DNA from 4 places in the Scandinavium sp. UTDF21-P1B genome. Region 2 is predicted to be linked to each of the others. Evidence: predicted binding sites of a transcription regulator. Region 2 holds the regulator's gene; each other region holds the start of a gene.
What was found. The regulator LexA, encoded in region 2, represses DNA repair genes until DNA is damaged. The targets are predictions, from matches to a motif close to TNCTGTATGTACATACAGNA.
Positions count from the first base shown of each region.

Region 1 (8,020 bases), on a different contig from region 2:
CCTGGAGTCAGGAGGCAGCCTCGATTGCCCAGTCGATGAACCGCTTGCCATAAGTAAAATTTATCATCATAAAAACCGCAGCAGGCGTGTTCCTGCTGCGGTTTTTTTGTTTTTACCCTCAGGCAGTTAGTTGTCGCGGTTCACATTTTTTGTACAAATGAACTTCTGTGTAGCTCACAAATATGACACTGGCGTGAATTTTGCGCATTGACGAGGCCGTCGAATCGGGTTATCCCTAATATGTGGTTGCACATTTGGTGACCACTGTTTTCTTTTCCACCAGATCAAAAAATGAGGGAAACGAGGCATGAAGAGACAAAAACGTGATCGCCTGGAACGGGCACATCAACGTGGGTACCAGGCAGGCATCGCTGGCAAATCAAAAGAAATCTGTCCTTATCAGACCTTAAATCAGAGGTCACACTGGCTGGGAGGCTGGCGAGAAGCCATGGGGGACAGGGCAGTAATCGCTTGATGCTGTCTCTTTAAAACAAAGAAGCCTCTGCATGCAGAGGCTTCGCCGTTTCTGTCAGCCCGGTCGGGCAATGTCCATAGATTAGAACGTTGAAGTATCCTGGAACAGGCCAACCTTCAGGTCGGTTGCTTCGTAGATTTTATGGCCGTCTACCAGTACTTCACCATCAGCGATACCCAGAATCAGGCGGCGGTTAATGACGCGCTTGAAGTGGATGCGATAGGTGACTTTCTTCGCCGTTGGCAGGATTTGGCCGGTGAATTTCACTTCACCCACGCCCAGCGCGCGACCTTTACCTTCACCGCCGAGCCAGCCTAGGTAGAAGCCCACGAGCTGCCACATGGCATCAAGACCCAGACAGCCAGGCATTACCGGGTCGCCGATGAAGTGGCAACCGAAGAACCACAGGTCAGGATTGATATCCAGTTCTGCTTCCACGTAGCCTTTATCGAAGTTACCGCCCGTTTCGGTCATTTTGATGACACGGTCCATCATCAGCATATTCGCTGACGGCAGCTGCGGGCCTTTTTCGCCAAACAGTTCACCGCGACCGGAGGCAAGAAGGTCTTCTTTTGTATAGGATTCGCGTTTATCTACCATGTTTTCAGTAAGCCTTATTTTGAGTTCGCGACGCAGGATAGCTAACACGTGTACGCTGAACAAGTCCGATCAGTTTGCATTGAACCAGTTTAACCAGCGCAGTGCCCACGGGCGATGTCGGGTATCTTGCTGATTTGCCTGAGAAATACGCTCATGAATGGTTTGCAGGAGCGTTGTCTGGCCTTCGCCATCCCAAATTAATTGCGTAAGTAAAGGAAGCGCATCGGTCACATCGTCGATGGCCCACAGGGAGAATTCGCCAGCTTCTATAGCCTGCTGGACATCCTGTGCCAGGCTGAGATGACGCACGTTGGCAGAAGGAATAATCACACCCTGCTTACCGGTTAAACCACGCTGCTGGCAGATGGCGAAGAATCCTTCGATTTTTTCATTGAGTCCACCGACAGGCTGCGCCCGCCCGAACTGATCTACGGAGCCGGTAATCGCCAGGCTCTGACTAACCGGCACGTTAGCCAGCGCGCTTATCAGGGCACATAATTCCGCCATTGAGGCGCTGTCACCATCCACTTCGCTGTAGGACTGCTCAAACGTCAGCGACGCTGAGAAGGGGATTTGCTGATCGAGGCCCAGCTCAGACATCAAAAATGCTTGCATGATCATCATGCCTTTGGCGTGTATGTTGCCGCCAAGCTCAGCTTTACGTTCGATATCCGTGAACTCGCCGTCACCCACGTGCACTACGCAGCTGATACGTGACGGCTCCCCGAATGCGCGTGGATGTCCTGGGAATTCAATCACGGAGAGCGCGTTGATCTGGCCGATCTGTTCGCCTTCGGTTTCAATCAGAATCTGGTCGAGCAGGATTTCGTCCTGCATACGCTCGGCGAGATAGCCTTCACGCCATTGACGCTGATTGAGCATTGTCGTCAGCTGTTCTGCGTTAAAGCGGTCACCTTCACAGAAGGCCGCAGCCTCACGAAGCTGGCGACCAATCCACAGTGGAGAGAGCGGCAGTGTTTGCTGGTCACCTGTATAACGGGCGCCTTCCTGGATCAACAGCGGCCAGGCTCTGGCGTCAGGGCCAGGTAAATTCAGGCCGCGGGCAATGTGCCAGACCCACTGACACCACAATTTTTGCGTCTCTTCGTCGACTACCTGCAGCGTGTCTTCATATTCACTGTAGATGGATTTTTCGCACAGCTCCGGCTCCATCTCCTGAAAATCCGCCAGCGACTCACGCTCGCCGACCAGCATCACTTTGAGCGAAAGCGGCATGGAAGGAATTGAGACGGGCAGGGGGCGTGAATCATCAAAGGCCAGCCAGTCAAAACGTTTGTGGGTAACAATGTTCTTCAGGCGCATCCACAGCAGTGGCTGTGAAAGCAGGCTGCGAAGTGACAGGACAAGCACGCCGCCGTTGGCCTGGTGCACAAGCCCGGGCTGCAGGGTGATGTTTCCGTTAAACTGGCGCACGCAGCCAAACAGCTGCTCGGCTTCAACCCAGTCGGCCTGAATAATCGGACCATGGCTGGCAAAATTATCTTCAGGCGATGTGGCGGGCGTCAGCGTCACGGAGCTGCCGTTTACTTCATATTGAACACCGCTGAGCTCAGGGGAGCGACTCCGCAGCTCGCGTGTGGCTTCGGCGAGAAGTTCAAGATATTCCGGCTCTTCCGGGGCTTTAACCAGCAGAAAGTCGGAAATAGCCTGAGGATAGAGGAACTGGTCCAGCGCGTAATGCAGTCGGGCCTGCAGTTCGCCGGGTAAGGAATCGGTTTCGGTTGCCAAATCAGGCTGGGCAAACAGCGTCTGATAAGCCTCGAGGTCCGGGGCCACATCGCGCCGTGAAAGTTTTGTAATCGTCAAAGTCGCTGTTTTTTAGTCAGATGTAAAGCGGAGGATTATACCTCAAGGTGCCAGTCCGCACACGGGGATTCACAGGCCAGTTTCATCGGGTGCTTAGCCTCCCGCGTTGAGGATGATTTCTTCTCAGCACATCAGCAAAAACCTGTTATCCTGAAATGAGTTACACGGTCACATTGGGATCGCAATGAAATATCAACAACTGGAAAATCTTGAAAGCGGCTGGAAATGGAAGTACCTGGTGAAGAAGCACCGGGAAGGTGAGCTTATCACTCGTTACATCGAGGCCAGTGCGGCGCAGGACGCAGTAGAAGCCCTGTTGACGATAGAAAATGAGCCGGTTCAGGTGAATGACTGGATTGAGCAGCATATGAATCCCGCTCTGTTTAACCGCATGAAGCAGACGATCCGGGCCAGGCGTAAACGCCATTTTAACGCGGAGCATCAGCACACCCGTAAGAAATCTATCGACCTTGAATTTATTGTCTGGCAGCGTCTGGCCGGTCTTGCACAGCGTCGGGGCAAAACACTCTCAGAGACGATCGTTCAGCTGATTGAGGATGCGGAAAATAAAGAGAAGTACGCCAGCAAGATGACAACGCTGAAGCAGGATTTGCAGGCCCTGTTAGGGAAAGAGTAGAGCAAACCAGGTCAGCAGTTAAGCGAACAAAAATAGACAGGGTTTGAGATTGCTGGACCGTGCTCGTCAATGTTACAAACAGGCACAAAAAACAAAAAAACCCCGCAGCGCGGGGTTTTTTATTAGACGTTAAACTTAAGCCGCTGGCTGAGTTACTACGTCTTTAACGCCTTTAACTTCGATCTCTACGCGACGATCTGGTGCCAGGCAGTCGATCAGTGCAGCGCGAGCTTTCACGTTGTCACAGGTGTTACCGGTGACTGGGTTAGCTTCGCCCATACCACGTGGGGAGATCTTGTTAGCCGGGATACCTTTAGAAATCAGGTAATCGACAACAGACTGTGCACGCTGCTCAGACAGTTTCTGGTTATAAGCGTCAGAACCGATACGGTCGGTGAAGCCCAGAACTACTACGGAACCGTCTTTAGGATCCAGGTTGCTCAGCTGGGAGTACAGCTGATCCAGTGCCTGCTGACCTTCTGGTTTCAGGGTAGACTTGTTGAAGTTGAACAGAACGTCAGACTTCAGAGTGAAGTGCTTGGTCTGTACTTCTGGAGCTGGAGCCGGAGCAGGAGCAACAACTGGAGCAACGTCGTTCTGACCGAAACGGTAAGAAACACCAACGCTCAGCATGCCGTTGTCTGGACGAACGCCTACTGTGCCTGCGTCGCCGATGTTGTTAACCCACTGGTATTCCAGACGGGTTGCGATGTCACGGGTCATTGCCCACTCAACACCGCCAGCGAATACTGGGGATACGCCAGTGTCGTGGTTGTCACCAGCAACGTTGTTGCTGGAGTCAGCGCGCCAAACCATGCCGCCCAGACGGGTGTAAACGTCCAGATCGTCGGTTACCGGGTAACCCAGTTTAGCAGTCAGCTGAACGCCCTGAGCTTTGAATGCACCGTTGGTAACGTCGCCTTTGTAAGGCATACGGCCCAGCCAGTCATAACCCATTTCGAAACCAACATACGGGTTTACCTGGTAACCACCGAAAGCACCAGCGCCAAGCTGACTTTCGTGGGTTGGACCGTTGTTGTTCAGGGAGCTGTTATACCAGCCGGTATCGTGGAACTGGGACCAACCCAGTTTACCACCTGCATACCAGGTGTTATCTTTCGGTGCGGCCTGCGCTACGGTAGCGAAGCCAGCCAGTGCCACTGCAATCGCGATAGCTGTCTTTTTCATTTTTTGCGCCTCGTTATCATCCAAAAATCGCCATGAATATCCATTTAGAAGTTCACGGTTAAATCCTTCACCGGGGGCGGGACCTAATCATAAGTACGCCATAATCTGTGGCTTAAGCCGATCACCCCTGGCGATGTAAAGTCTACAACGTACTTGAAAACTTACAAGTGTGAACTCCGTCAGGCATATGAAAAAAAAAGAGTTGTATACACAATATTTAACATTTATGTTGATTTTTTGTTCGGGATAAAATGCTGAGAACCGCACCAGACAAGCATTTTCGTAAAATAACCCGCACGAAAGAGCGGGTTACCGATCGAGTAAAAAAAATGCCAGGAAAAATCTTAAATTTACTTAATGATACAAGTTTGAGTGAATTTTCAGGCCAGAAAACTGTCTGGTGGGCTGAGAGGTCGCCCTGACAGGACGCATAACAAAGCCCATCGCATTCCCTTCCTCCGCTGCGCTTGCGAGCAGACGCTGATCTTCTTCACTGAGTTCTTCTGCAACCCAGCCGATGACCACGCTGTAGTTTCCTGTACGAAGGGCACGAATCATCGACTCCAGCGTCGCGCCTGGCAACATTTGGCTAACCTGCATCACTTTTGATAGCGGTAAACCGGATGCCTGAACCCACTGACGACTCAACTTTTGCTGCGGCGTGAGCCACAGTTGCCAGCGATCTTGCTGGCCGAGCTGTTGCAAAAGTGGCAGCAGCAGTAATTGAGTCATCATCGGTTGATCCTCACGATACAGCACTTCGCTGATAAGCCCAGTGGTACTATGCTGCGGTTGACCGACGGTTGCTGTTGCCGGCGCCAGTGATTTACGATTTACATAGCCTGAAGTGTACATAGTGAATCCCGCCCTGTGGGTTACTGTATGGATATACAGTACGCCGTGCAGGACTAAAGATCAACCTCATTTTCTGAAAGCGCCTCGCAAAATTGCACAGAAGTGCCTGGCTTAGAAAATAACCGCTTGCCCCCTGAAATGAAGTTCCTTATTTTCATTATTAACGGATCCGTTAGCATAACTCATTCATCTAACTACCTGATTACAGGAAGAATCATGGGAAAAGTCTCATATAAACGGATCCATCAGTGTAAAGAGTACTTTGCCTCTTTGGGCACTATTCGCCATCGCGCGCTTTTCGGGGGATACAGTCTTTCAATCGATGATACTGTGTTTGCGATGGTTTCTAACGGGGAGCTTTATCTCAGGGCTTGCGAGCAAACCACTGGGTATTACACAACGAATTCAAGACGGCTTTTGACCCTCAACAAGCGAGGCCGACCTGTCTCTCTCAACTATTATCTGGTAGACGAAGTCCTCTGGCGGGATCGATCATTGCTTTTGAAGATGTCAGAGATGTCACTGCAAGGAGCGCAAAGCGAAAAAATACGACGCGGCGATCCACGGCGGCTTAAGAATTCACCCAACATTACTTTTCAGCTGGAACTTTTGCTCTCGGAGGCCGGAGTCCAGGACCTGGAGATGCTCCAGGCTTTAGGGGCAGTAGCGGCCTGGCTGCGCCTTCGCCGCATTCGTAAAGATCTCAGCATTAATGTCCTCTTCGCCCTTGAAGGCGCGATTCAGGGGATTCACGCAACACGAATCCCCTTGCTTCGCCGTCAGCATCTCCAGGAACTGGCGGAGAGGCTACTGGATAAAAGTAAAACTAAGCTGACGGAGGAGTAACCTGCTGCTGCAGCCGGCAAAATTCTGGCAACAGGCTCACCATCAGCCCAATTTGCTGCAGCACCAGCGGTTCTTTAGACTCCGAACCGGGCTCAAGATGGCGTATCCGTTCCATGAGCCCAGTCAGTGCAGCCTGAACGCGCTGCTCATCAGAAGGAGTATGGTGGAAGGCATCGTCAACGTAACAGACCGCATCATCAAGCAGCAGCAGCGTTTCAGGGTTACTGAGTTTTTCGCGATGTGCCCCCAGCGCGGAAATATAGCTGGTGAAGGTGTGGTTCAGGCAGAGCAGGCGGAAGGCCGTTTCGCGCATTTGTGCCGTAGCGCGTGGTTCCGTTGACAGGTTGGACACCACCGAAGCCAGCTCCGCATCTCTGTTATGTGCGTCACGACGAGCAATTCGATAAGCCAGACGGTTGTCCCGTCCTTGATGATATTGCTCAAGGATCGCATCCAGATAGCGGCAGTTGGCATCGACCGCTCTTGCCATGACCGTCGGCAGATTACGAAACTTCCAGTCAGGCCAGATAAAACTGACGGCAGCCCAGGCGATACCACAGCCGATAAGCGTATCAATGATGCGTGGTAACGCTACTTCAAATCCCTCACCAAGCAGGTTGAAACACAGCAGAACCAGCAGCGTGATAAACATTGTGGCGTGTGCGTACTGAACGTTTCGGAAAGCGAAAAAGAGCACGCCAGTAAGCACGATAAGCAACAGTTGTCCTTCCACGGAGGGCACCAGTATCAGGATTGGCAAACCGATCGCCACTCCAATTAATGTACCAATGACGCGAAGTGCGAGGCGGTGTCGCGTGGCATTGTAGTTTGGCTGGCACACAAACAGGCTTGTAAGCAGGATCCAGTAGCCGTGATCCAGCCCGGTAAACTGGATAAATGCGTAGCCCGCACAGAGGACCAGAGACATGCGAACCGCGTGACGAAAAAGGGCTGACTCCGGTGACAAATTCCGACTCAGGCGTAGCCAGACGTCGCTCATCCCGTGCAGACGATCGTCCGACAGCTGAGTTTCCGTTTCACTCTCAGGCAGCGCCATCTGCTGTTCTGATTCGATCGTGGCGAGTTGGGCATCGATGGCCCGAAGATTATTCAGCAAGAAGCCAAGGGCGTTCATTTGCTCTTTTGCCGCGCCAGTCGTGCTCACACGTTCCAGTGCGGCGTCCAGGTGCGCAAATGCGCGCTCGAAACGGGAGTCGTGCTGGTAGGGCGTACGCAACAGAATCGAGCGGGAAAGCTGCTGGCAGGCCTGCGCCTGCATTGAAAGCAAGCGCTGGAAGCGAAACATCACATCGCTGTAGCGGAAGCTGTCGCGCAGGGGCTGATACTGCACGTGCGACGAGCTGGCGCGTTCGTGGATATCCTGGGCCACAAAATAGTAATGCAGCGTGCGGCGGGTGCCGCGCTGCCCACGATCGCCACGAAGACGCGTCAGTAACGACGCTTTGGTTTGATTCAGCGTCGCGACTAGCTGTCCGTTTGCCATAGCCAGTTCCACCAGAGGTGCCTGAGCATCATGCTCAATGTCCGGGTCGAAGAGGCGGGATTTCAGTTCCAGGTAGTGAGCCAGCTGT
Region 1 covers NZ_JBFLVD010000011.1:199,813-207,832, forward strand. The annotation lists gene pqiC (membrane integrity-associated transporter subunit PqiC) at 1-53, shown strand, start outside; gene rmf (ribosome modulation factor) at 308-475, shown strand; gene fabA (bifunctional 3-hydroxydecanoyl-ACP dehydratase/trans-2-decenoyl-ACP isomerase) at 557-1,075, opposite strand; gene AB1287_RS07450 (AAA family ATPase) at 1,145-2,902, opposite strand; gene matP (macrodomain Ter protein MatP) at 3,087-3,539, shown strand; gene ompA (porin OmpA) at 3,675-4,727, opposite strand; gene sulA (SOS-induced cell division inhibitor SulA) at 5,082-5,582, opposite strand; gene AB1287_RS07470 (TfoX/Sxy family DNA transformation protein) at 5,799-6,428, shown strand; gene yccS (YccS family putative transporter) at 6,409-8,020, opposite strand, start outside.
Region 1: sulA (SOS-induced cell division inhibitor SulA) is a predicted target of LexA. The motif match lies at 5,604-5,623, and genes of this name have one in related genera.

Region 2 (8,020 bases):
CCTGCGGGCGGCCCTCAATCACATAAATAAATTCTTCTTCATCGCTTTCAGCATGGGGATAAGATGTACGTCTGCCCGGCGGAATACGTTCATGGTGAATACCGATATGCCTTAATCCCAGCTTTCGGGCAAGCGGTGCGCCAATGGAAAAGCGTTCATCGCTATCGGGATAGGTCGAATTATCCGGCTCTTCAAGTTCACGCCAGTGACGAATACAGTCTGGTCTTTTCATAAGGGTTCCTCAGAGGGTTATGCGTCAGGTATAGCATACCCGGCAGGATATCGGCGTTTCGGTCATAACATGATAAAGTAGGCGTTTACTTTACACCCGACCCGAGGCGCCTATGGATAAGATCACTCCACAAGACATGCTCGTACAGGCCGAAAGGCTGTGCGCACAACGTGGCGTTCGTCTGACCCCTCAACGCCTCGAAGTTTTACGCCTGATGACCCTGCAACAGGGCGCAATCAGCGCATACGATCTGCTGGACTTACTGAAAGTCAGTGAACCGCAGGCAAAACCGCCTACCGTCTATCGGGCGCTGGAATTCCTGCTTGAGCAAGGCTTTGTGCACAAGGTGGAGTCGACCAACAGCTACGTACTGTGCCATTTGTTTGATAATCCATCACACTCTTCTGCAATGTTCATTTGCGATCGCTGTGGCGTGGTGAAAGAAGAAGCGGCTGACGGGGTCGAGGATATTATGCATACGCTGGCAGCAAAGATGGGATTTGCGCTGCGCCATAACGTGATTGAAGCGCATGGGCTGTGCTCTGACTGCGTAGAAGTAGAAGCCTGCCGCAAGCAGGACTGCTGCGGTCATGACCATACCATTCAGATTAAAAGAAAGCCGGGCCAGAAGTAAGGCCCAAAAAGCGCGGGCGGCCTTAAGCCGCCCTGAGGGTTGTACTTCCGTATACGCACGGGTAGTGCTGTCGATTACCAGCGGTAATCGTTACGGGTTTCCCAGTCTTTGACCTCTTTCTCGGCCTGATCTTTCTGGTAGCCGTAGCGTTCCTGAATTTTCCCGACCAGCTGGTCGCGCTTCCCTTCAACAACTTGCCAGTCGTCGTCGGTCAGTTTACCCCATTGCTCTTTCATTTTACCTTTGAACTGTTTCCAGTTACCGCCGATTTCGTCTTTATTCATGATCCTTTCCTCATCGTTCGGTGGTGCAGGGTGAAGTAACATCGTCCGTAATGCCTGTTTCTGCTGGACGTGAGATTCAGTATAGGTAAGGATTTCGCCCTTCTGGAATTATTCAGAATCTTTAACCATCAGGCGAAACGAAATCACTACGAAAACCAGGTACCGTGTTGCCAGTGACGCCGCCATATCCACGCCAGTGACAGACCGCGCAATCCGAGGAATACCGCCAGCGCCAGCCACAGTCCGTGGTTACCCAAAACGGGCACGGTCAGCAGCGTCAGGGCAAATCCGGCTGCCGCCACCGCCATACTGTTACGCATTTCCGCCCCGCGCGTGGCGCCGATAAACATGCCGTCCAGCAGATAACACCACACGCCAATCACCGGCAAAATCACCTGCCAGATAACATAGCGATCGGCCAGATCGCGCAGGGCGGAAATAGAGGTCAGCATAGCAACGATATGCTCGCCCAGGACGGCGTAAATCAGCGCAAAGGCCAGCGCCACCAGCCCGGATTGTCGACAGGCCGCACGCCAGACGTGCAGCAGCTGGCTGCCATCTCTTGCACCATATGCCTGCCCGGAATGCGCCTCTACCGCATACGCAAAGCCATCCAGCGCGTAGGCGGTAAACGTCAGCATAGTCATCAGGACGGCATTAACCGCCACGATATCGCTGCCCAGCCGCGCCCCGAATACCGTTAACCCACCAAAGCAGAGCTGTAGCAGCAGCGAGCGCAGCATGATGTCGCGATTCAGCGCCAGCAGGCGGCGAATGTTGCCGCGCCAGGCGTCTTTTAGCAGTGCCAGTGAGATCCCACGCAAATGCAGTACGCGCCGCACCATCAGCAGGCCAATGAAGAACGTAGCATATTCGGCGCACACCGTTGCCAGCGCCGCGCCCTGCACGTTCATGTGCAGCCCCATCACCAGCCACAGGTCGAGCACAATATTCAGCGCGTTGCCGACGACCAGCAAAATCACCGGCGCACGCGCATACTGAACGCCGAGCAGCCAGCCCAGCAGCACCAGGTTTGCCAGTGAGGCGGGCGCACTCAGCCAGCGGATAGACAGGAAGCGTCGGGCCTGTTCGAGTACCGCATCGCTACCGCCGACAATGTGCAGCGCCAGATCGATAAGCGGAGTACGAAGCAATACGATAGCGAGCCCGGCCCCGAGAGCCAGCAGCAGCGGCTGCACCAGCGCGCGCGCCAGACGAACGGGGTCTTTCGCGCCATAGGCCTGAGCCGTCAGGCCAGTGGTACTCATACGCAGGAACAGCAGCAGCATGAACAGGAAGCTGGTCGCCATGGAGCCGACCGCTACGCCGCCGAGGTAAACGGGGCTGTCGAGATGGCCGATCACCGCCGTGTCCACCAGCCCAAGCAGCGGTACGGTGATATTGGAGAAAATCATCGGCAGCGCAAGGCGCCACAATGCTTTGTCGGCAGCGGTGAAGAACGACATGAGAAACCTGTGCAAATAAGTTCAGAAACAGAAGCGGCGCCAGAGTAGCGCCGCTTAGAAGAAGATTAGCAGGCCCGCAGGAAGGTTACAGCCACTCGCCGTTACGGATCACGCCAACGGCCAGCCCCTCGATGGAGAAGTTCTGTTCGCGCAGATTCACCACAATCGGGGAGAACTCGCTGTTTTCAGGCAGGAGTTCAACAGTGCTGCCCTGCTTTTTCAGACGCTTCACCGTCACTTCATCGTCGATGCGCGCCACAACCACCTGGCCGTTACGCACATCCTGGGTTTTATGCACCGCCAGCAGGTCGCCATCCAGAATGCCGATATCGCGCATGGACATGCCGCTGACGCGCAGGAGGAAATCGGCGCTTGGTTTGAACATGGACGGATCGACCTGGTAATGCCCTTCGATATGCTGCTGTGCCAGCAGCGGCTCGCCTGCCGCCACGCGCCCGATCAGCGGGATGCCCGATTCTTCTTCAACAAGCAAACGAATTCCGCGAGATGCGCCGGAGACAATCTCGATCACGCCTTTACGCGCCAGCGCTTTCAGATGCTCTTCAGCCGCGTTAGGGGACTTGAACCCCAGGCGCTGCGCGATTTCCGCACGCGTCGGTGGCATGCCCGTCTGGCTGATGTGATCCCGAATGAGATCGAACACCTCTTGCTGCCTGGTCGTTAACGCTTTCATTCCGCCCCCTGGGTGTATATACAGTTATGCTGTGAGTATATACAGTTGATGGCGATTTTGGAACCGCTAAACGCACAAAAAACCAGACATTTGCCTCATTCTGCGGGCGTTATCGGAAATGTGACCACAGCAGCGTTGCCCAGGTGATAACCGCAATAAAAATAGCCAGCAGTACGGCGGCGGATCCCATGTCTTTTGCCCGACCGGACAGCTCGTGACGTTCGGTGCCGATACGGTCCACGACCGCTTCAATCGCACTGTTTAAAATTTCCACTATCATCACCAGAAGGACAGAGCCAATCAGCAAAACGCGGGTGATGGCATCCACATCCAGCCAGCAGGCGAGAATGACCGCGATGATGGCGACGCTGCCTTCCTGACGGAACGCAGCTTCGTTTTGCCACGCGGCACGGAATCCTTTCCAGGAGTAGCCTGCTGCTTTGACGATTCGGGTGAGCCCGGTGGTATCATTAGCCATCAAAAGAACCTTTTACATTATTTAGCGTCAATGTCACTGCGCGCCGGGCGTAGCAGAACAGATATTCTGTGCACTTTCTGTTATCCTTGCGGCGCATTTGCATGATTAACCAGAGGCTTTACATCGTTTATGTCTGGCTGGCCACGAATTTACTATAAATTACTGAATTTACCATTAAGCGTACTGGTAAAAAGTAAGTCCATTCCGGCAGAACCTGCTCAGGAACTGGGACTCGATACTTCGCGCCCTATTATGTACGTTCTGCCGTATAACTCGAAGGCAGATCTGTTGACCTTACGCGCCCAGTGTCTGGCGCACGATCTCCCGGATCCGCTGGAGCCGCTGGAAATCGACGGTACCGTGCTGCCGCGCTACGTGTTCATTCACGGCGGGCCGCGCGCGTTCACCTATTACACGCCAAAAGAAGAATCCATCAAGCTGTTCCACAACTATCTGGATCTGCATCGCAGCAATCCGGACCTCGACGTGCAGATGGTGCCCGTATCGGTGATGTTTGGCCGCTCTCCGGGCCGCGAAAAAGGCGACACCAACCCACCGCTGCGCATGATGAACGGCTTCCAGAAGTTCTTCGCGGTGACATGGCTTGGTCGCGACAGCTTCGTGCGCTTCTCCCCTTCCGTATCGCTGCGCCGCATGGCTACTGAACACGGCACCGATAAAATTATCGCGCAGAAACTGGCTCGCGTAGCGCGTACCCACTTTGCACGTCAGCGCCTTGCCGCCGTAGGCCCGCGTCTGCCTGCACGTCAGGATCTGTTCAACAAGCTGCTGGCATCCAAAGCGATTGCCCGCGCCGTGGAAGATGAAGCGCGCAGTAAGAAAATCTCCCATGAGAAAGCGCAGCAGAACGCCATCGCGCTGATGGAAGAGATTGCGGCGAACTTCTCCTATGAAATGATTCGTCTGACGGACCGCGTGCTCGGCTTCACCTGGAACCGGCTGTATCAGGGGATTAACGTTCATAATGCCGAGCGCGTGCGCCAGCTCGCGCACGACGGCCATGAAATCGTCTATGTGCCCTGCCATCGCAGCCATATGGACTACCTGCAGCTCTCCTACGTGCTCTATCACCAGGGGCTGGTGCCGCCGCACATCGCCGCAGGCATTAACCTGAACTTCTGGCCCGCCGGGCCGATTTTCCGTCGCCTGGGCGCGTTCTTTATTCGCCGCACCTTTAAGGGCAACAAGCTCTATTCCACCGTGTTCCGCGAATACCTCGGCGAGCTGTTCAGCCGCGGCTACTCTGTAGAATACTTTGTGGAAGGCGGTCGTTCCCGCACGGGCCGCCTGCTCGATCCGAAAACCGGCACCCTGTCGATGACCATTCAGGCAATGCTGCGCGGCGGCACACGCCCAATCACGCTGGTGCCAATTTACATCGGCTATGAGCACGTGATGGAAGTGGGCACCTACGCCAAAGAGCTGCGCGGTGCGACAAAAGAGAAAGAGAGCCTGCCGCAGATGCTGAAAGGCCTGAGCAAGCTGCGCAATCTCGGTCAGGGCTACGTCAACTTCGGCGAACCTCTGCCGCTGATGACCTACCTCAACCAGCACGTACCAGAGTGGCGTGAGTCTATCGACCCTATCGAGGCCATTCGCCCGGCCTGGCTGACGCCGACGGTAAACAACATCGCCGAAGACCTGATGGTCCGCATTAACAACGCAGGCGCGGCGAACGCCATGAACCTGTGCTGTACTGCGCTGCTGGCCTCACGTCAGCGCTCCCTGACGCGTGAACAGCTGACCGAACAGCTCGAATGCTACCTGCAGCTGATGCGCAACGTGCCGTATTCCCCGGATTCCACGGTGCCCGCGGTCACCGCCAGCGCATTGATCGATCATGCGCTGCAGATGAACAAGTTCGAAGTCGAGAAAGACACCATCGGCGACATCATCATTCTGCCGCGCGAGCAGGCAGTGCTGATGACCTACTATCGCAACAACATCACGCACATGCTGATGATCCCGTCGCTGCTGGCGGCGATTGTCACCCAGCATCGCAACATCTCACGTGAAGCGATGGTGCAGTACGTTGAAGCGCTGTATCCGATGCTGAAAGCCGAGCTGTTCCTGCGCTGGGAGAAAGCCGAGCTGGCGGGCGTGATTGATCTGCTGCTGGCGGAGATGCAGCGTCAGGAACTGGTGACGGTTGAGAACGATCAGGTGCGCGTGAACCCATCGCACTCCCGTACGCTACAGCTGCTGGCGGCCGGTGCGCGTGAAACGCTGCAGCGCTATGCCATCACCTTCTGGCTGCTGAGCGCTAACCCGTCCATCAACCGAAGCACGCTGGAAAAAGAGAGCCGCACAATGGCACAGCGCCTGTCGGTTCTGCACGGCATTAACGCACCGGAGTTCTTCGACAAAGCCGTGTTCAGCACCCTGGTGCTGACGTTGCGCGACGAAGGCTACATCAGCGACACCGGCGATGCCGAACCTGCTGAAACAATGAAAATCTACCAGATGCTGGCAGAGCTCATCACTTCAGACGTGCGTCTGACGATTGAGAGCGCATCGCAGGATTAACGTCGCATAAGCAACGCGGAAAAAGTGGAAAGTAAACTGCACCCCAAAGGCTAGTTATCCGGCGGATTAAGGTGCAGTTTTTTATGCCCGATTAAAGGTGCTGGCGGAACCAGGAGAGCTGAACACCGATAACCTGATCGAAGTTCTGACCGCTATACATGTCGTAATGGCGGGCATCCGCCTGCTCATGCAGCTTTTTCTCGACGGCACCTGTGGCTTCGAACAGCGCGCGTCCCTGCTCCGGTGGATTGACGGTATCTTTGCCTGCAGTCACCACCAGCGTCGGGCAGGTCGTGCGAGCTGCGTACTGCGCAGGCTTATAGTTAAGCGTTTCACGCACGGTCAGGAAAGGAATTTTGATATCCATTGCCGGGAAGCGCGCTTTATTCTCTTCAAAGAAAGCCTTCGACTCGTCATCGCCCAACACCCGGGTTACGCCGACAAACATCTCTTTTCCGGTTGCCTGCTGTTTATCCGCCATTTTTTGCAGCGTTGCCACAAAACCCACCTTCTCATCCGGGCTCATTTTGCCGGTGACAATCTGTTCGCCATCAGCGAAAGCCAGCTGGCTGACGACGCAGCGAATGGCACTGTCCGCCGCCGCCGCCGCAAACACATGGCAACCGCCGAACGATGTTCCCCACAGCCCTACGCGCTGTGGATCAAGCCCCGGCTGCTGACGAGCCCAGCCAATCACGGTGTGAATATCCTCAATCTGCATCGCTGGCACGAGTCGGCCACGCTCGCCTTCGCTCGCCCCAAAACCGCGATAGTCAAAGGTGATAGTGGCAAACCCGGCATCGGTAAAGGCCTGAGCAAAAGGAGGTAAAAGAATCTCCTGAATACCACAAAAGCCGTGACAGAGAATAATCACCGGTGCGTTGCCGGCGGCCTCTGGTTTGCGCAGGGTCAGCGCAATACCGTTTTCCAGATTAAATGTTGTCGTTTCCATTGCTGTCATTCCCCTACAAAAGAAGTGAATATGCAGAACCTCTTTGTCTGACTCAAGATAAAACAGCGCATTACGTTAAATCACATCTGTTTTTTGTAACGACGGCAGCATTTTGGCCATAAAAAAACGGCGACCTGATGGCCGCCGTTTGATAACGAATCCGTTGAATTAAACCAGGTAACTCATCGCCAGGCCGATAAACAGCACCAGTCCAACGTAGTTATTGTTCATAAACGCTTTAAAACAGGCGTTACGTTCGCGGTCTTTAATCAGCTTCTGCTGGTAAATAAACAGCGCTCCGGCGATGAAAAGCGACCAGTAAAATTCCCAGTGCAGCCCGCTGAGCCAGCCGACCACAGCCATTAACGCCAGCGTCATCACCTGCAAAATGCCGATGATCAGCTTGTCGTTTTTGCCAAACAGGATAGCGGTAGACTTCACGCCGATTTTTAAATCATCGTCCCGGTCGACCATCGCATATTGCGTATCATAGGCCACGGCCCAGCAGATATTGGCGATGAACATCAGCCAGCAGCTGAGCGGCAGCGTTTCGCTTACCGCAGCATAGGCCATTGGAATCGACCAGCCGAACGCCGCACCAAGCACCACCTGCGGCAAATGGGTGTAGCGCTTCATAAACGGGTAAACCCACGCCAGCGCAAGCCCGACGAAGGACAGCAAAATCGTCATCGTATTGAGCGTCAGCACCAAAAGGAACGACACCAGCACCAGC
Region 2 covers NZ_JBFLVD010000012.1:212,845-220,864, forward strand. The annotation lists gene AB1287_RS09390 (cupin domain-containing protein) at 1-232, opposite strand, end outside; gene zur (zinc uptake transcriptional repressor Zur) at 345-866, shown strand; gene AB1287_RS09400 (CsbD family protein) at 941-1,150, opposite strand; gene dinF (MATE family efflux transporter DinF) at 1,297-2,616, opposite strand; gene lexA (transcriptional repressor LexA) at 2,702-3,310, opposite strand; gene AB1287_RS09415 (diacylglycerol kinase) at 3,420-3,788, opposite strand; gene plsB (glycerol-3-phosphate 1-O-acyltransferase PlsB) at 3,918-6,335, shown strand; gene uilS (UilS family quorum-quenching N-acyl-homoserine lactonase) at 6,427-7,287, opposite strand; gene ubiA (4-hydroxybenzoate octaprenyltransferase) at 7,456-8,020, opposite strand, start outside.

Region 3 (8,020 bases), on a different contig from region 2:
AATCAGTGTTTCATTGCGGGTTACGGTAATAAAAACCTCTACCGTGGTATCTATGCTCAGGTCGTTTTCGCGCAGGAATTGCGTCACGGTGGCGATTTTTTTATTTTCCGCACGTTTGACCTGCGTAAATACGGGTTGGGCCTGCATGGATCAAAACATCCTGTTTTTTTTACGCTGCCGAAGTAGCAACGAAACTGATAATAATGCTTTGCAAATGAATAACATTTGCGACTTCAGTACGGGTTATTCCTTACTCATGCGACGATAGTACGAGCTGTTTTTATTTTAATTATTGACCTGTTTCACAAACGCAGGGCTGTTTTAAATTGGCTTAATGGTTTTTATTTGTTTAATTATCTTTAATGCATCTAATGGCGTGACGTTTATTTTCGTAATTGATTTTATTTGTGCAATCCTTAACGAAACCGGTGCGAATCTCTGGACGCCGCGAAAACAAAACCATTACATTTTAAGGGTCATTAGGGAGAAGCCTGTTCCGACACAAGGAAACGATCATGTCAGAGGTAAAAGCGGGAGGAAGCCTGGCGTTCTTTTATCGCCTCGCGTTTCCGCTGCGTATTTTTCTGCTGCTGCTGTTAATGTCCTCGCTATTAGTTGCGGCCCTCGGCCAGTACCTCTCCGCAAGCTTTGAAGACTATCTCACCCGCCAGGTCAGGGATATGGCGATGAATCAGGCCAAAATTATCGCGGCAAACGACAGCGTCGTGGCGGCGGTGAAAAGCCGGGATACCGCACGGCTCTCGGTGATAGCCAGCAAGCTGGCAGGGGGCTCAGACCTGGATTATGTGGTCATTGGCGATAAGCATTCGGTTCGTCTGTATCACCCTAATCCGGAGAAAATAGGTCAGCCGATGCAGTGGACCAAACCCGGCGCGCTGGAAAAGGGCGAAAGCTACTTCATTACCGGCAAAGGTTCGATAGGCATGGCGATGCGTGCGAAAACGCCGGTGTTTGATGAGCACGGGCAGATTATCGGCGTGGTGTCGCTGGGCTATCTGGTCAGCAAAATCGACAGCTGGCGGCTGGATTTTATTTTGCCGATGGCGGGCGTGTTTGTGCTGCTGTTGCTGATTTTACTGCTGCTGTCGTGGCTGTTTGCCGCACATATTCGCCGCCAGATGCTGGGTATGGAGCCGCGGCAGATTGCGAGGGTCGTTCGTCAGCAGGAGGCGCTGTTCGGCTCCGTTTTTGAGGGGCTGATTGCGGTGGATCCCGATGGACAAATCACCGCGATTAACCGTAACGCCCGAAAAATGCTCGGTCTGAGTTCGCCGGGGCGACAGTGGCTCGGCAGGCCGATTGCCGACGTGGTCCAGCCGAGCGCGTTTTTCACCGACAGCATCGCGGACAAAAGGCAGGACGTGATGTGTACGTTTAACGGGCTGAACGTGATCGCCAATCGGGGGGCGATTCGTTCCGGGGCGGAAATGCTGGGGGCCATTATCAGCTTTCGCAGCAAGGATGAAATGAGCGCGTTGAACGCTCAGCTGACGCAGATTAAACAGTACGTGGAGAGCCTGCGGGTGCTGCGGCACGAGCATCTGAACTGGATGTCGACGCTAAGCGGCCTGCTGCAGATGAAAGAGTACGACCGTGTGCTGGAGATGGTGAAGGGGGAATCCCAGGCCCAGCAGGCGCTGATAGACCGCCTGCGCAGCGCCTTCTGCGATCGCCAGGTCGCCGGGTTACTGTTCGGCAAGGTACAACGTGCGCACGAGCTGGGGCTTAATCTGCATATTGTGGAAGGCAGCCAGCTCCGTCAGTTACCGCCAGGGCTGGACAGCACCGAGTTTTCCGCCATCGTCGGCAACCTGCTGGATAACGCATTCGAAGCAAGCCTCCACAACCCGAAGGGCGATAAAACTGTCGAGCTGTATCTCAGCGATGAGGGCCCGGAGGTAGTGATTGAAGTGAGTGACCACGGCTGCGGCGTTCCGGATGAGCTGCGTCACGCCATTTTTAGCCAGGGCGTGAGCACCCGGGAGAAAGATGCCGGTGAACACGGCCTCGGCTTGTATTTGATTTCTGGCTATGTGGAGCGTTGCGGCGGCGTTATTACGCTTGAAGATAACGATCCCACTGGCGCTCTGTTTTCCGTTTTTATACCGAAAGTGAAATGCAATGATGGCACAACCTCTGACGATTTTGATTGTTGAAGATGAAACGGCGCTGGCCGAAATGCATGCAGAATTTATTCAACAGTATCCCGAATGCAGTCAAGTGTGGCTGGCAGGAAATCTGGCTCAGGCGCGTGCCATGATCGCCCGGCTGCATCCTTCGCTGATTCTGCTTGATAACTACCTGCCGGACGGGAAGGGTATCACCTTACTGCATGAGCTGATCGAGGCCCATACGTCATGCGGCGTGATTTTTACTACCGCAGCGAGCGATATGGATACCGTCTCCGAAGCGGTGCGCGGCGGAGTCTTTGATTATCTGGTGAAGCCGGTTTCGTACGAGCGGCTTCATCAGACGCTGGTACGCTATCAGCAGAGGATGCAGATGCTGGCACACACCGCCAGCGCCAGCCAGCGTCAGATTGACCAGATGTTTAACGCTTACGCACGCGGTGAGCCCAGGGCTGAGCTCCCGGTTGGCATCGATGGCCTGACGCTTGAGAAGGTCCTCGCGCTGTTTGCCGACCGTGAGACCAGCCACACCGCAGAAACGGTTGCTCAGACGCTTAAGCTAAGCCGGACGACGGCAAGGCGCTATCTGGAGTATGCCGCAGGCCAGCAGCAGATTCGGGCTGAGATTGTCTACGGCAAGGTTGGTCGGCCGCAGCGCAGCTACCGGGGCACGGAGACATAAAAAAACGGTGAGCAGAACGTGTCTGGCTCACCGTTTTTTTGGAAGAAGTGGGCTTAGCGGTGCGCCAGCTCTACTTCATCTTCGCTTGCCATTACCGCTTTGTCGGTCTGACGCAGCCACTGGCTGGTGAGAGTACCGGCGGTCATGGAGCCGTTGACGTTCAGGGCAGTACGGCCCATGTCGATCAGCGGTTCAATGGAGATCAGCAGGGCAACCAGCGTTACCGGCAGGCCCATCGCAGGCAGCACGATCAGCGCAGCGAAGGTTGCGCCGCCGCCCACGCCCGCCACGCCGGCGGAGCTGACGGTTACGATGCCAACCAGAGTCGCAATCCACAGCGGATCCAGTGGGTTAATCCCGACGGTTGGGGCAACCATCACCGCCAGCATAGCCGGGTACAGGCCCGCACAGCCGTTCTGGCCGATGGTCGCACCGAAGGACGCGGAGAAGCTGGCGATAGATTCCGGCACGCCCAGACGGCGAGTTTGCGCTTCGATGTTCAGCGGAATAGACGCGGCGCTGGAACGGCTGGTGAACGCGAAGGTCAGCACAGGCCATACTTTACGGAAGTATTTCAACGGGTTAACGCCGTTCGCACCCAGCAGCAGGCCGTGAACCACAAACATGATCGCCAGGCCCAGATAGGATGCCACCACGAAACCGCCAAGCTTAATGATGTCCTGCAGGTTAGAACCCGCAACGACTTTGGTCATCAGCGCCAGTACGCCATAAGGGGTCAGTTGCATCACCAGACGCACCAGCTTCATCACCCAGCTTTGCAGGGTATCGATGGCGGTCAGAACGCGTTTGCCTTTTGCTTCATCGTCTTTCAGCAGCTTCAGCGCGGCCACGCCGAGGAAGGCGGCGAAAATCACGATGCTGATGATTGAAGTCGGGCTCGCACCGGTCAGGTCTGCAAACGGATTTTTCGGCACGAAGGAGAGCAGCAGCTGCGGTACGCTCAGGTCAGCCACTTTACCGACGTAGGTGCTCTGGATGGCGTTCAGGCGCGCGGTTTCCGCAGTGCCCTGCACCAGACCTTCAGCGCTCAGGCCGAAGAGGTTGGTCACCAGCACGCCGACCAGCGCAGAAATCAGCGTGGTGAACAGCAGGGTGCCGATGGTCAGGAAGCTGATTTTACCCAGCTGGGACGCGTTATGCAGACGTGCCACCGCGCTAAGGATAGAGGCGAATACCAGCGGCATAACGATCATCTGCAACAGCTGGACGTAGCCGTTACCTACAATGTTGAACCACTGAATTGAGTCTTTCAGTACTGCGCTGTCCGCACCGTAAACCAGCTGCAGCGCCAGGCCAAAGACCACGCCCATTGCCAGGCCGACCAGTACTTTTTTAGCCAGGCTCCAGTTTTTGTGTCGTGTCTGTGCCAGAGCAAAAAGTAATACCGCGAACACCACAACGTTCGCTATAAGTGGAAAATTCATCCCCGTTCTCCTGATGTCGTTATACGGCCCAGAATCAGGCCGACTGTAATGCCGCAAAGAGTAGCAGAAGTGTGATGCGCATCTTATATCCAAATGGAATGGGTTATGCCAAAACAGCCATGATTGCCGGTTTAGTGGCCGCTTTGCTGATTTATAAAGCGATCGAAGCGCCACTGGAGCGAACTGATAAGGCCAGATGACCAGCGTACGGCGCTGTTATCGGTGACCGACTGCGGCATCCAGACGGCATAAACGAACAGGACCATGCAGAGCACGCGCTCCAGCTGATTGCCTTTGCGTGGTGCGAGGATGGGCAGACGAAACCGCCAGCGGCAGGGCCACAGCAGCGGCACGCCCGCAGGCGTGAGCATGTCCGCAAGGATATGACTCAGGTAGCCGAGCACCATTCCCTGAATAGCATCGGCAGGAACAATCCAGCTTTCCGGAACTTTGAGATAAAACAGCGTCAGGCCGCCGAACACCGCCAGAAGGCTATGGGTAAAGCCACGATGGCCACACATTCGCGCTATGGGTTTGGCTATCCAGCTTAGCCGCTGACCAAGGAAGGACCTGGGGTGATCGATGTCCGGCAGCAGGCAGGTGAGTACCGCGGCGGGCACAATATGCCACCAGTCACCCTGTGCCAGAACCGGGGTCAGCTCGGCATTTTTGGCAAACACCGCACAGGCAATTGAAAAGAGCAGGTGACCTTCCGCCGTCATGATAACACCCGTAAAACTGTCAATTCATACAGTATAGGGTTTTTATACAGTAGGTGGAAGAGGTGACGGTGTAACTCTTTGTCACAACCCGACGTTCAGCCGGGTTGTGCAGGAGAGGATTCAGCCAAGAAGATGCGCGGAGGTGAGTTGTTCGAGAGAGGACAGTTTTGCCTCCGCCAACACATAGCGCGGGTCGGCAAAATTCGCATGTTCGGGCACAACGATGGAGCGCATCCGTGCAGCCTTACTGGCGATCATGCCATTAACAGAGTCTTCCAGCGCCACGCAGTTAAGCGGAGATACGCCAAGCTTCTGCGCGCAGTCGAGATACACCTGCGGATGCGGTTTGCTGTAGGGCAGCTTTTCCGCCGAGGCAAGGGCGTCAAATTGATCGCGCAGATCGAACATCGCCAGCACTTTTTCCAGCATATGCAGCGGAGAGGCCGAAGCCAGACCCACTTTCAGCCCCTGAGCCTTGCACAGCGCAATGGCTTCACGTACGCCTGGCAGCAGCGGGCGTTCTGCTTCAACCAGGGAAATGGCGCGGTTGATTATCAGGTCGGTCACTTCCGCGCGGCTCGGGCCGCTCCAGGGGTGATGGGCGAACCACAGTTCGACGACCATATCGATACGCAGGCCAAGGGTATCCGGCAGTTCGCTACGGCGGCTGATGTCGACGCCGATTTCAGCTAAAACGCCCAGCTCAGCGCGATCCCACAGCGGCTCAGAGTCAATCAGCAATCCGTCCATATCAAAGATAGCGGCAACAATTTGTCGCGAGGCTGTCATAATGCAACTCCTGTAAGGTAATAGGCCAGCGCCAGGGGCTTCATCCTACATCATATCGCTGTTAAAACGCAGGCGAAAAGGGGTAACTCAGGGTAGACTTACAGCGAAACATCAGCGCGTCTGAACAAGGGGAATCCATGACGTATCAACAAGCTGGACGCATTGCCATACTAAAACGCATTCTGGGCTGGGTTATTTTCATCCCGGCGGTGATTTCAACACTTATCTCACTGTTCAAATTTATGTTTGAACACAGTGAAAAGCAGCCAGGTATTGACGCAGTGCTGCTGGATTTCGCCCACGTGATGATTGAAATGATCCGTTTCAATACGCCGTTCCTGAACGTGTTCTGGTTCAACTCACCGCTGCCGGATTTCCACCACAGCCTGAATATCGGCTTCTGGATTATCTTTGCGCTGGTGTTTATTGGCATGGCGTTACAGGCTTCCGGGGCGCGAATGGGCCGCCAGGCGAAGTTTCTGCGTGAGGGCGTGCAGGATCAGCTGATTCTGGAGCATGCGAAAGGGCCCGAAGGATTAACCAAAGAGCAAATTGACGCGAAAATTGTGGTGCCGCACCACACTATCTTTTTGCAGATATTCCCGCTGTACGTGCTGCCCGCGATCGTGATTGTGGCGGGGTATTTCTTCTTTAAGCTGTTGGGCTTTCTTTGAAGCGTACCTGATGGCGCTGTGCTTACCCGGCCTGCTTGATTCGCAGGCCGGGTCAGGCGAAAGCCGCCACCCGGCAAGGGATTACGGCTTAGGGAAAGGTCTTGGTTTGCCTTCGCTGTCTACCGCGACATAGATAAACAGTGCTTCAGTGGCTTTATAGCGCTGCCCGATAGGTTCGGACGCCACTTTCTTCACCCAGACTTCAATGTTTACCGTAATCGACGTTGTGCCACGTTTGGTGCAGCGGGCATAGCAGCACACCACATCACCCACCGCGACCGGCCGCAGAAACGTCATGCCGTCCACTCGAACCGTGACAACGCGGCCCTGGGCAATCTCTTTGGCCATGATTGCGCCGCCGAGGTCCATCTGCGACATGATCCAGCCGCCAAAAATATCGCCGTTGGCATTAGTGTCAGCGGGCATAGCCAGCGTGCGAAGAACTAAATCGCCAACTGGCGCATCACTGCTCGTACTCATTTACTCTCGTCCTGCGGCATGTGGCGGTAGATGTATACGCCGCTCAGCAGCGTGAAAATCAGGGTCAGCGCGGTTAAACCAAACACTTTGAAGTTGACCCAGATGTTCTGCGGCAGCCAGAAAGCAATATAGATGTTTGCCAGCCCGCACAGGATAAAGAACAGCGCCCATGCGATGTTGAGACGAGACCACACGAACTGCGGCAGCGTTAACTCTTTGCCGAGCATGCGCTGGATCAGCGGCTTTTTCATCACCCACTGGCTGACCAGCAGGGCGATGGCAAACAGGCCGTAAATGACGGTGACTTTCCATTTGATAAATTCATCGTTGTGGAAGAACAGCGTCAGGCCGCCGAACACGGCAACGATGACAAAAGTGATCAGCGCCATCTTCTCGACTTTGCGATAGCGCACCCAGCTGTAAATCAGCACGATGGCGGTGGCAACGATCAGCGCCGTGGTCGCTGCGTAGATGTCGTAAAGCTTATAGAAAGCAAAGAACACCACCAGCGGTAAAAAATCCAGAAACTGCTTCATACATCGGTTCCGTATTTCAGTAAGGGCCCGGGCATGCCGGGCCTTGAGGGGATCAGTTACGAATAAGCATATACAGGCGGAATAAATAGATCAGCAACAATGCGGAAATGAGATTGCTGATGCAGTTCACCACCACCGCGCCAACGTTTGGCGTCAATACGGCAAAGTTCGGCGCGAACATCAGCAGCGCTGTTTTCGCCAGCAGCCAGGCCATCACCGGGGTGGCGACGAGGCGCATATTGCTCCACGTCAGGCGCATACTGTTACGCATTGAGGCAAATATCCCCATTTTGTCCTGCACCAGCATGATCGGTGCAAAGGCCAGCACGATGGCCAGCAGCACGCCCGGAACGACCACCAGCATTACGCCCATCTGTACCAGGAAAGTGGTAATGAAGATGAGGAGTAACAGCTTCGGCAGGACCGGCGCGCTGGCGCCGATCGCACGCAGGGCGCTGACGCGCTGCCCGGCAGAGATCATCTGAATCATCAGCAGTACGCCGCCCGCGAGAATGGCGTTGCCAATCAGTCCGGAAAACGTG
Region 3 covers NZ_JBFLVD010000015.1:328,719-336,738, reverse strand. The annotation lists gene citC ([citrate (pro-3S)-lyase] ligase) at 1-147, opposite strand, end outside; gene dpiB (sensor histidine kinase DpiB) at 516-2,177, shown strand; gene dpiA (two-component response regulator DpiA) at 2,146-2,832, shown strand; gene AB1287_RS13850 (L-cystine transporter) at 2,886-4,277, opposite strand; gene AB1287_RS13845 (metal-dependent hydrolase) at 4,409-4,999, opposite strand; gene hxpB (hexitol phosphatase HxpB) at 5,120-5,788, opposite strand; gene AB1287_RS13835 (YniB family protein) at 5,926-6,462, shown strand; gene yciA (acyl-CoA thioester hydrolase YciA) at 6,544-6,942, opposite strand; gene AB1287_RS13825 (septation protein A) at 6,939-7,478, opposite strand; gene AB1287_RS13820 (YciC family protein) at 7,531-8,020, opposite strand, start outside.
Region 3: AB1287_RS13845 (metal-dependent hydrolase) is a predicted target of LexA. The motif match lies at 5,014-5,033, and genes of this name have one in related genera.

Region 4 (8,020 bases), on a different contig from region 2:
GTTGATCAGCGGTGCAGAGACCAGCTGATAAATGTCGTTAGCAAAGTAAACCAACGCCAGGAAAATCACGAATACCGCGATGATGCAGTTGATGAGGCGCTTACGCAGCTCAATCAGATGTGCAATCAGCGGTTGAGTCTCTTCTACGCCCATGGTTACGGTTTATCGCTGTTTGCAGGGGAGGAATCGGAAGCCGGTGCGGCCGCTGGCGATTTCATTTTGGCCTCGGTCACAGCGGAATCCGGCGCTTTTTCGACGGTTTCAGCCGGTGCCTGAGGCTCAGCGCTGGCCTGATGTTCCGCCGTCACCGGCGTCACGCCTTCGCGCTGGGCTTCGCTACCCTTCACCAGTGGATTCAGAATGGTGTTGGCTTCATCGCCTGCACGCTCCGCATCATGCTGAGTGTAAGAACGCTTCATGGACTCCGCCGCTTCGCGCAGTTCGTCCATCGACTCTTTCAGCTCAGGAGAAAGGTTACCGATGCTCGCCTTCTCCACCTTCTTCAGGCTGTCCTGAAACTCCTGGAGCTTCAGTTCCTGAGCCAGTTCATTTTGCACCGTCGTCGCCAGCGAGCGAATCGCCCGGATCCAGCCTGCAACGGTTTTCACAGCCACAGGTAAACGCTTAGGCCCAAGGACAATCAGGCCAATAACGAAGACCAGCAGCAGTTCACTGAAACCAATATCGAACACGAATTACACCTGCTCTTTATTGTGGCGTTTTGCATCGTCTTTGCTGGCGTCATCCTGCTTTTCGGAAAGCGATTTCGCCGGGAAATCAGCATCCTGTGCAGATGACTCTTTTTTATCCTGCTTGTCGTCATCATCACCCATGGCTTTTTTGAAGCCTTTGATAGACGCGCCCAAATCGGAACCCAGTGAACTCAGCTTTTTCGTCCCGAAAAGCAGAACCACAATCACGACGATAATTAACAACTGCCAAATACTGATACCACCCATACCTCTTCCTCCGTGTCAGATGATAGTGAAAAACCGGCGTGCAGCTTACACACCGACGTCCGAATGATGCAAAAATCAGCGGCTTTTAAACCAGCCGAGAAGCCAGACAACGATCCCCGCGCCCATGAGCCCGGTGGGCTGAAGCCCCAGGTCAGGACGGGTAATCATTAACAGCGTACCGCTCAGCATGAAGACAGCCCCTACGCCAAACAGATAGCGGGATTGCCCCTGCCGGACCCGGTTCGCGCCCAATTCGTACGCGATTTTATCAATGCTTCGCTGAAGACTTTTGCCCTGGCGCAAGCTGTCATAGATCAGTTCAGGCATTTCCGGCATTTTTTCAATCCAGAACGGCGCTTTCTCTTTAAACGCACGCACCAGCGCCGGGATCCCAACCTGATCTTTGAGCCATGATTCGAGGAAAGGTTTCGCCGTCTTCCACAAGTCTAACTGAGGATAGAGCTGGCGTCCTACCCCCTCAACGTAAAGTAGTGTTTTCTGAAGTAAAACCAGCTGCGGCTGCACTTCCATATTGAAACGGCGCGCGGTGTTAAACAGATTGAGCAGAACGTGACCGAACGAGATTTCTGCCAGCGGCTTCTCAAAGATAGGCTCGCAGACGGTGCGGATAGCAAATTCAAACTCTTCGACGTTAGTATCCGGCGGCACCCAGCCAGAATCCACATGCAGTTCAGCCACCTTGCGGTAATCGCGGTTGAAGAAGGCGATAAAGTTTTCCGCCAGATAGCGCTTATCATCCTTGTTCAGTGAGCCGACGATGCCGCAGTCGATGCCGATATACTTCGGATTTTCCGGGTGCTCGTAGCTGACAAAAATATTGCCCGGGTGCATGTCCGCATGGAAGAAGCTGTCGCGGAACACCTGAGTGAAGAAGACCTGCACGCCGCGCTCGGCCAGCAGCTTCATGTTGGTATTCTGTTTTTCCAGCGTCTCGATATCCGACACCGGAATGCCGTAAATCCTTTCCATCACCAGCATGTCTTCACGACAGTAGTCGGAATAGACTTCCGGCACGTACAGCATCGGGCTGTCTTCAAAGTTGCGGCGCAGCTGAATGGCGTTAGCCGCTTCACGCAGCAGGTTTAGTTCATCCAGCAGCGTTTTTTCATATTCGCGGACCACTTCCTGAGGGCGTAAACGGCGACCGTCCGGCAGCAGGCGAGGCACCCAACGTGCCAGGCGGTAGATGAGCTTCATATCCGCTTTGATAACCGGCAGGATATCCGGGCGAATCACCTTGATGACCACCTCTTTGCCGTTTTCTTTCAGGCGCGCGGTATGCACCTGGGCGATGGAGGCTGAAGCCAGTGGTTCAACCTGAAAATCGTCAAACCAGCTTTCGACGGGAATATCGCCCATTGATTTTTCGATTTGCTGCTGCGCCAGCCTTCCGTCAAACGGTGCGACGCGATCCTGTAGCATCGCCAGTTGATCGGCAATAAGCGGAGGGAAGAGGTCGCGGCGGGTTGAAAGCATCTGCCCGAATTTGATCCACACCGGGCCAAGCTCCTGCAGCGCCAGGCGCAGGCGTTCGCCTAATGGCTTATCTTTATGGCGGTTAGGCATCCAGAACAGCATCCGCCGCCAGATTCGTAGCGGCAGCGTGATACGCATTTTGGGAATGAGCTCATCAAGCCCGTAACTCAAAAAGGTGTGGATGATAAAATACAGGCGCCGCATTTCCCCTGGCGTCATTTCCCCTCCAGTTTTTCCAGCCTCTTGCTTAACGCTTCCGTCGCACGCTCCACGGCGGCGCATTCTTCAGCAAACCAGGCGACTTCAAGCTGACCTGGCGCCATCCGCCACTCTTCAGTGATGGCCTCAGCCACATAGCGCTGCTGACGCTGCAGGCCCCGCTGCAAAAATTTCGCCCCGCCGCGAAGCACTTTACTGACGCCTTCGGCCGCAATATCACCGGTATAGGGAGCCAGCAGTTCTGCGGGGTCAAACTCGGCTAAATCAGCCAGCGCGACAAAGTTCTGCACCACCTGGAGATCGCCCTGGACTTCAAGATCGCCCGAGCGAATCAGAGTTGTCAGCTGCTGGCGATTACGCAACTGCGGCAGCACGCCGAGGCGGGTGCTGACGGTACAGTCCGCCTCGCCTTCCCAGGCGCTCAACACGTCAATCTGCTGCGCGCTGAATGCCAACACCAGCGGAGAGGTGAACTCTTTAAGCTCAATACGCAACACTTTGCCCAGCAAACGCTGCCGGGCCGGCTGCAGCGCGCGTTCGCGCCACAGAAACGTGTTGAGCGCACCCTCAATGCCTGCGGTGACCAACGGTTGAAAAGGCATGGCGGACTCCTGTCAGAACTTATAGCCGCGATGCAGGGCGACGATACCGGCCGTCAGATTGTAGTAATCGACGTTGTCAAAACCAGCGTCCTGCATCATCGCTTTCAGGGTTTCCTGATCCGGATGCATGCGGATAGATTCCGCCAGATAGCGATAGCTTTCGCCATCTTTTGCCACCACTTCGCCGACTTTCGGCAGCACGTGGAAGGAGTAGGCATCGTAGGCTTTACTCAGCGGCTCGATAATGGGTTTGGAGAATTCCAGCACCAGCAGGCGTCCGCCTGGTTTCAGCACGCGATACATGGAACGCAGCGCTTTATCTTTATCAGTGACGTTACGCAGGCCAAAAGAGATGGTGATGCAATCAAAGGTGTTATCGGGGAACGGCAGTGCTTCAGCGTTGGCCTGAACGTATTCCACATTGCCAATCACGCCAATGTTGCGCAGCTTTTCACGGCCCATCTTGAGCATGGAGGCGTTAATGTCTGCCAGCACCACGTTTCCGGTTTCACCGACGAGGCGTGAGAATTTTGCCGTCAGGTCGCCCGTACCGCCTGCCAGATCCAGCACTTTTTGCCCACGGCGCACGCCGCTGCAGTCGATGGTGAAGCGCTTCCACAAGCGATGGATCCCGAACGACATCAGGTCGTTCATGACATCATATTTAGCGGCAACAGAATGGAATACATGTGCCACCATGTCCTCTTTCTGCGATTTGGCAACCGTCTGGAAGCCAAAGTGCGTCGTTTCCTGTGAATCCTCAACCATCTCAATGCCTGCCTTTGAAGAAAAGATTCCCCGGAGTGTAACAGATTGAGCGCATTTCCCCTACGCCTCAACCGTGCCGCGACACCCGTACAGACGCATCATCAGGCGGCGCGTCCGGCGCGAATAAATTCTCTTCGCTATCATTTAGCGCCTTACGCTCAGCGTCAAAAGCAGCCTCTTCAGCAGTAGCTTGTTCAACCAGTTCCGGATTAATCTCACGCTTCACCTCCACGCCCAAATCGCGGAACGATTCGGCCTGCGCCAGCAGATTTCCACGCCCTGAAGCGAGCTTTTTCATCGCCTGACGATAGTTATCCTGCGCTTTATCGAGCCCCTGGCCAATGGCGGACATATCGTCCACGAACAGGCGCATTTTGTCGTACAGGCGGCTTGCACGGTCGGCAATTTGCTGCGCGTTACGACTCTGATGCTCGTAGCGCCAAAGGTTAGCTATGGTGCGCAGCGCCACCAGCAGCGTGGTGGGGCTGACCAGCATGATGTTGTTCTTCAGCGCTTCAGTAATGAGCTCCGGCTGCCTGTCAATTGCCAGCAGAAAAGCGGGCTCAACCGGAATAAACATCAGCACGTAGTCGAGCGAACGCAGCCCCGGCAGCTGCTGATAGTCTTTACGCCCCAGCAGGCGAATATGGTTGCGAAGAGACGCGATATGCTCCTGAAGCGCCGACTCACGGGAGTATTCATCTTCGGCGTTAAAATAGCGTTCGTAGGCGACCAGGGTCATTTTCGCGTCGATGACCACGTCTTTACCCTGCGGCAGGCGCACAATGACGTCGGGCTGCATACGTGCACGAGCTTCGGTTTCGATGCTGACCTGAGTCTGGTATTCGTACCCTTCCCTCAGTCCGGACGCTTCAAGCACGCGAGTCAGCACGACTTCGCCCCAGTTCCCCTGGGTTTTATTGTCGCCTTTCAGCGCCTTAGTGAGGTTGACGGCTTCCTGCGCCATCTGCGCGTTCAGCTGCTGAAGATTACGAATTTCATGGGCCAGCGTATGGCGCTCCTGCGCCTCTTTACCAAAGCTGTCCTGGACCTGGCGGCGGAAACCATCAAGCTGTTCACGCAGCGGCGTCAGCAAGCCGTGCAGACTTTGGCGATTTTGCTCATCCACTCGGCGATTGCTGTGCTCAAAAATACGGTTAGCGAGGTTTTCAAACTGCTCGCTCAGGCGCTGTTCGCTGTTGACCATCTGGCGGATTTTGTCTTCGGCATGCTGCTGAGTGGATTCAAGACGGGTAGTCACCTCACGCAGATCGGCTTCCAGCGAGGCATTGATATCCCGCAGGCTGCGCAGCTCGTTGTTCAGCAATTCACACTCGTCGCGCCAGTGGGCATGCTGAGCCAGCTGTTGTCTGGCCGCGCTGAGCTCCATTTCCAGCTCGTGGCGATCTTCAAGGAAATCGGCCCGCTGCCTGTCCGCATGGGATTTTGTGGCTAACCAGCCAAACACGCCCCCGACAAGCAGTGCTACCACTGCGCTAATGATGATTGAAATGTCCACCGCTCCCCCTGCGTCAACGACTTACCGGCACAACATAGAATTGTGCTGTATAAACGTCCAGTTGGAAAGGTCTTTCCTGCGAGGCAATACGCAAAAAGAAAGGCCGAACGCGTCGGCCTTTTATCGAAGAGAGGAAAACTACAGCAGACGACGGGCCGCTTCGACCACGATTTTGACCGCGTGGCTTTCCGTTTTCTTCATCGTTTCCGCATTAGGGATTTCTTGCTGGGTGCGGTTGACGATAACGCCCGCAACCATCCCGGCGCGCAGGCCCTGGCTGGAGCACATGGTCAGCAGAGTGGCGGACTCCATCTCGTAGTTCATCACGCCCATCGACTGCCACTCTTCCATGGAGCCTTTGTAACGGCTGACTACGCGACCAGAGAAGGTGTCGTAACGCTCCTGACCCGGATAGAAGGTGTCGGAAGAAGCGGTCACGCCGATATGGGTGGTTGCGCCAACGGATTTCGCCGCTTCGACCAGCGCGGTAGTACAGGCAAAGTCAGCCACCGCCGGGTATTCCATCGGCGCAAAATGCAGGCTTGCGCCATCAAGGCGAACGGATGCGGTCGTCACCAGCACATCACCAACGTTGATGTTTGGCTGAATGGCGCCAGTGGTACCCACGCGCAGGAACGTGCGGATACCAAGCTGAGCCAGTTCTTCCACCGCGATAGAGGTGGACGGGCCGCCGATACCGGTTGAGCAGACGATAACGGGTTTACCATCGAGTTCTGCACGCCAGGAGGTGAATTCACGGTGCGATGCCAGCTTAACCGGCTTATCCATCAGCGCGGCGATCTTTTCCACACGCTCCGGATCACCCGGGACGATCGCGAGCGTTGCCCCTTGTAAATCGTTCTTGGTGAGGCCGAGATGAAAAACATCAGACTTAGACATAAAAAACTCCTCTCTGGATCGGTTTATCAGCAGAAGCAAAAACGCACTTTACCGAAGCTTCAGGCACATTTTAGTGACACCCATCACTATGGATGAAAATGTTTGCATTGATTTTCTTTATAAAAGTGATTTACATCACATTAACAAGCGATAACGATGAGCACTGCACATAAGATAGCCGTTTTCTGGCACTGTGAATCGTCAACCTGCGGACTATATTTACCACTGCGCTAATTATTGGTACGGAGAATGCCATGACTGAAAAAACTGGCTTTGCACCTGCTGCGGCCCCTCACGCCTCGACCATCGTTCACACGCCTGACGATGCTATCGTCGCGGGAGAAACCTCTATTCCTTCCCGCGGCGAGAACATGCCTGCTTATCACGCCCGCCCCAAAAATACCGGCGGCCCGCTGCCGGTGGTCATTGTGGTGCAGGAGATTTTTGGCGTGCATGAACACATTCGCGACGTCTGCCGCCGACTGGCGAACGAAGGCTATCTGGCGATTGCACCTGAGCTCTACTTCCGTCAGGGCGACCCGAACGATTACGCCGATATCCCTACCCTGTTCAGCGAGCTGGTAACGAAGGTGCCGGATGCGCAGGTGCTGTCCGATTTAGATCACGTCGCCAGTTGGGCTTCACGCAACGGCGGTGACGCCAATCGCCTGCTGATCACCGGCTTCTGCTGGGGCGGGCGAATTGCCTGGCTCTATGCCGCCCACAACCCGCAACTGAAGGCTGCGGTGGCCTGGTACGGCAAACTGGTGGGCGAAAAGTCCCTGAATTCCCCCAAGCATCCGGTTGATGTCGCCACTGACCTCACCGCCCCGGTGCTTGGCCTGTATGGCGGGCAGGACACGGGTATTTCACTTGAGAGCGTGGAGACCATGCGCCAGGCGCTGCGGGCCGCCAATGCGAAAGCCGAGATCGTCGTCTACCCGGATGCCGGGCACGCGTTTAATGCAGATTATCGCCCGAGCTACCATGAAGAATCCGCCAAAGATGGCTGGCAGCGTATGCTGGCGTGGTTCAGCCAGTACGGCGATAAAAAAGCGTAAAAAAAGCCCGGTGGCGGTTACGCCTTACCGGGCCTGGGATGATTTCAACGTCCTTGTAGGCCGGGCAAGCAATGGCGTCGCCCGGCAATTCATCTCCACTACGCGTGACGCAAATTCTGCGCCGCCTGCACCATGTTCGCCAGTGCAGCGCGGGTTTCAGGCCAGCCGCGCGTTTTCAGACCGCAGTCCGGGTTCACCCACAGGCGTTCGGCCGGAATACGCTGAGCGGCTTTCTTCAGCAACGCTTCAATCCATTCCACGCTTGGCACGTTCGGGGAGTGAATGTCGTACACGCCCGGCCCAATTTCGTTCGGGTAGTCAAACTCTTCAAACGATTCAAGCAGTTCCATATCAGAGCGTGAGGTTTCAATAGTGATCACGTCCGCATCCAGCGCCGCGATAGAATCCATAATGTCGTTGAATTCGCAGTAGCACATGTGTGTATGGATTTGCGTTTCGTCTTTCGCCACGGCGGCGTTGATGCGGAAAGCTTCC
Region 4 covers NZ_JBFLVD010000019.1:12,042-20,061, forward strand. The annotation lists gene tatC (Sec-independent protein translocase subunit TatC) at 1-153, opposite strand, end outside; gene tatB (Sec-independent protein translocase protein TatB) at 156-692, opposite strand; gene tatA (Sec-independent protein translocase subunit TatA) at 696-959, opposite strand; gene ubiB (ubiquinone biosynthesis regulatory protein kinase UbiB) at 1,035-2,675, opposite strand; gene ubiJ (ubiquinone biosynthesis protein UbiJ) at 2,672-3,277, opposite strand; gene ubiE (bifunctional demethylmenaquinone methyltransferase/2-methoxy-6-polyprenyl-1,4-benzoquinol methylase UbiE) at 3,290-4,045, opposite strand; gene rmuC (DNA recombination protein RmuC) at 4,113-5,564, opposite strand; gene udp (uridine phosphorylase) at 5,703-6,464, opposite strand; gene AB1287_RS16695 (dienelactone hydrolase family protein) at 6,719-7,525, shown strand; gene metE (5-methyltetrahydropteroyltriglutamate--homocysteine S-methyltransferase) at 7,624-8,020, opposite strand, start outside.
Region 4: rmuC (DNA recombination protein RmuC) is a predicted target of LexA. The motif match lies at 5,608-5,627, and genes of this name have one in related genera.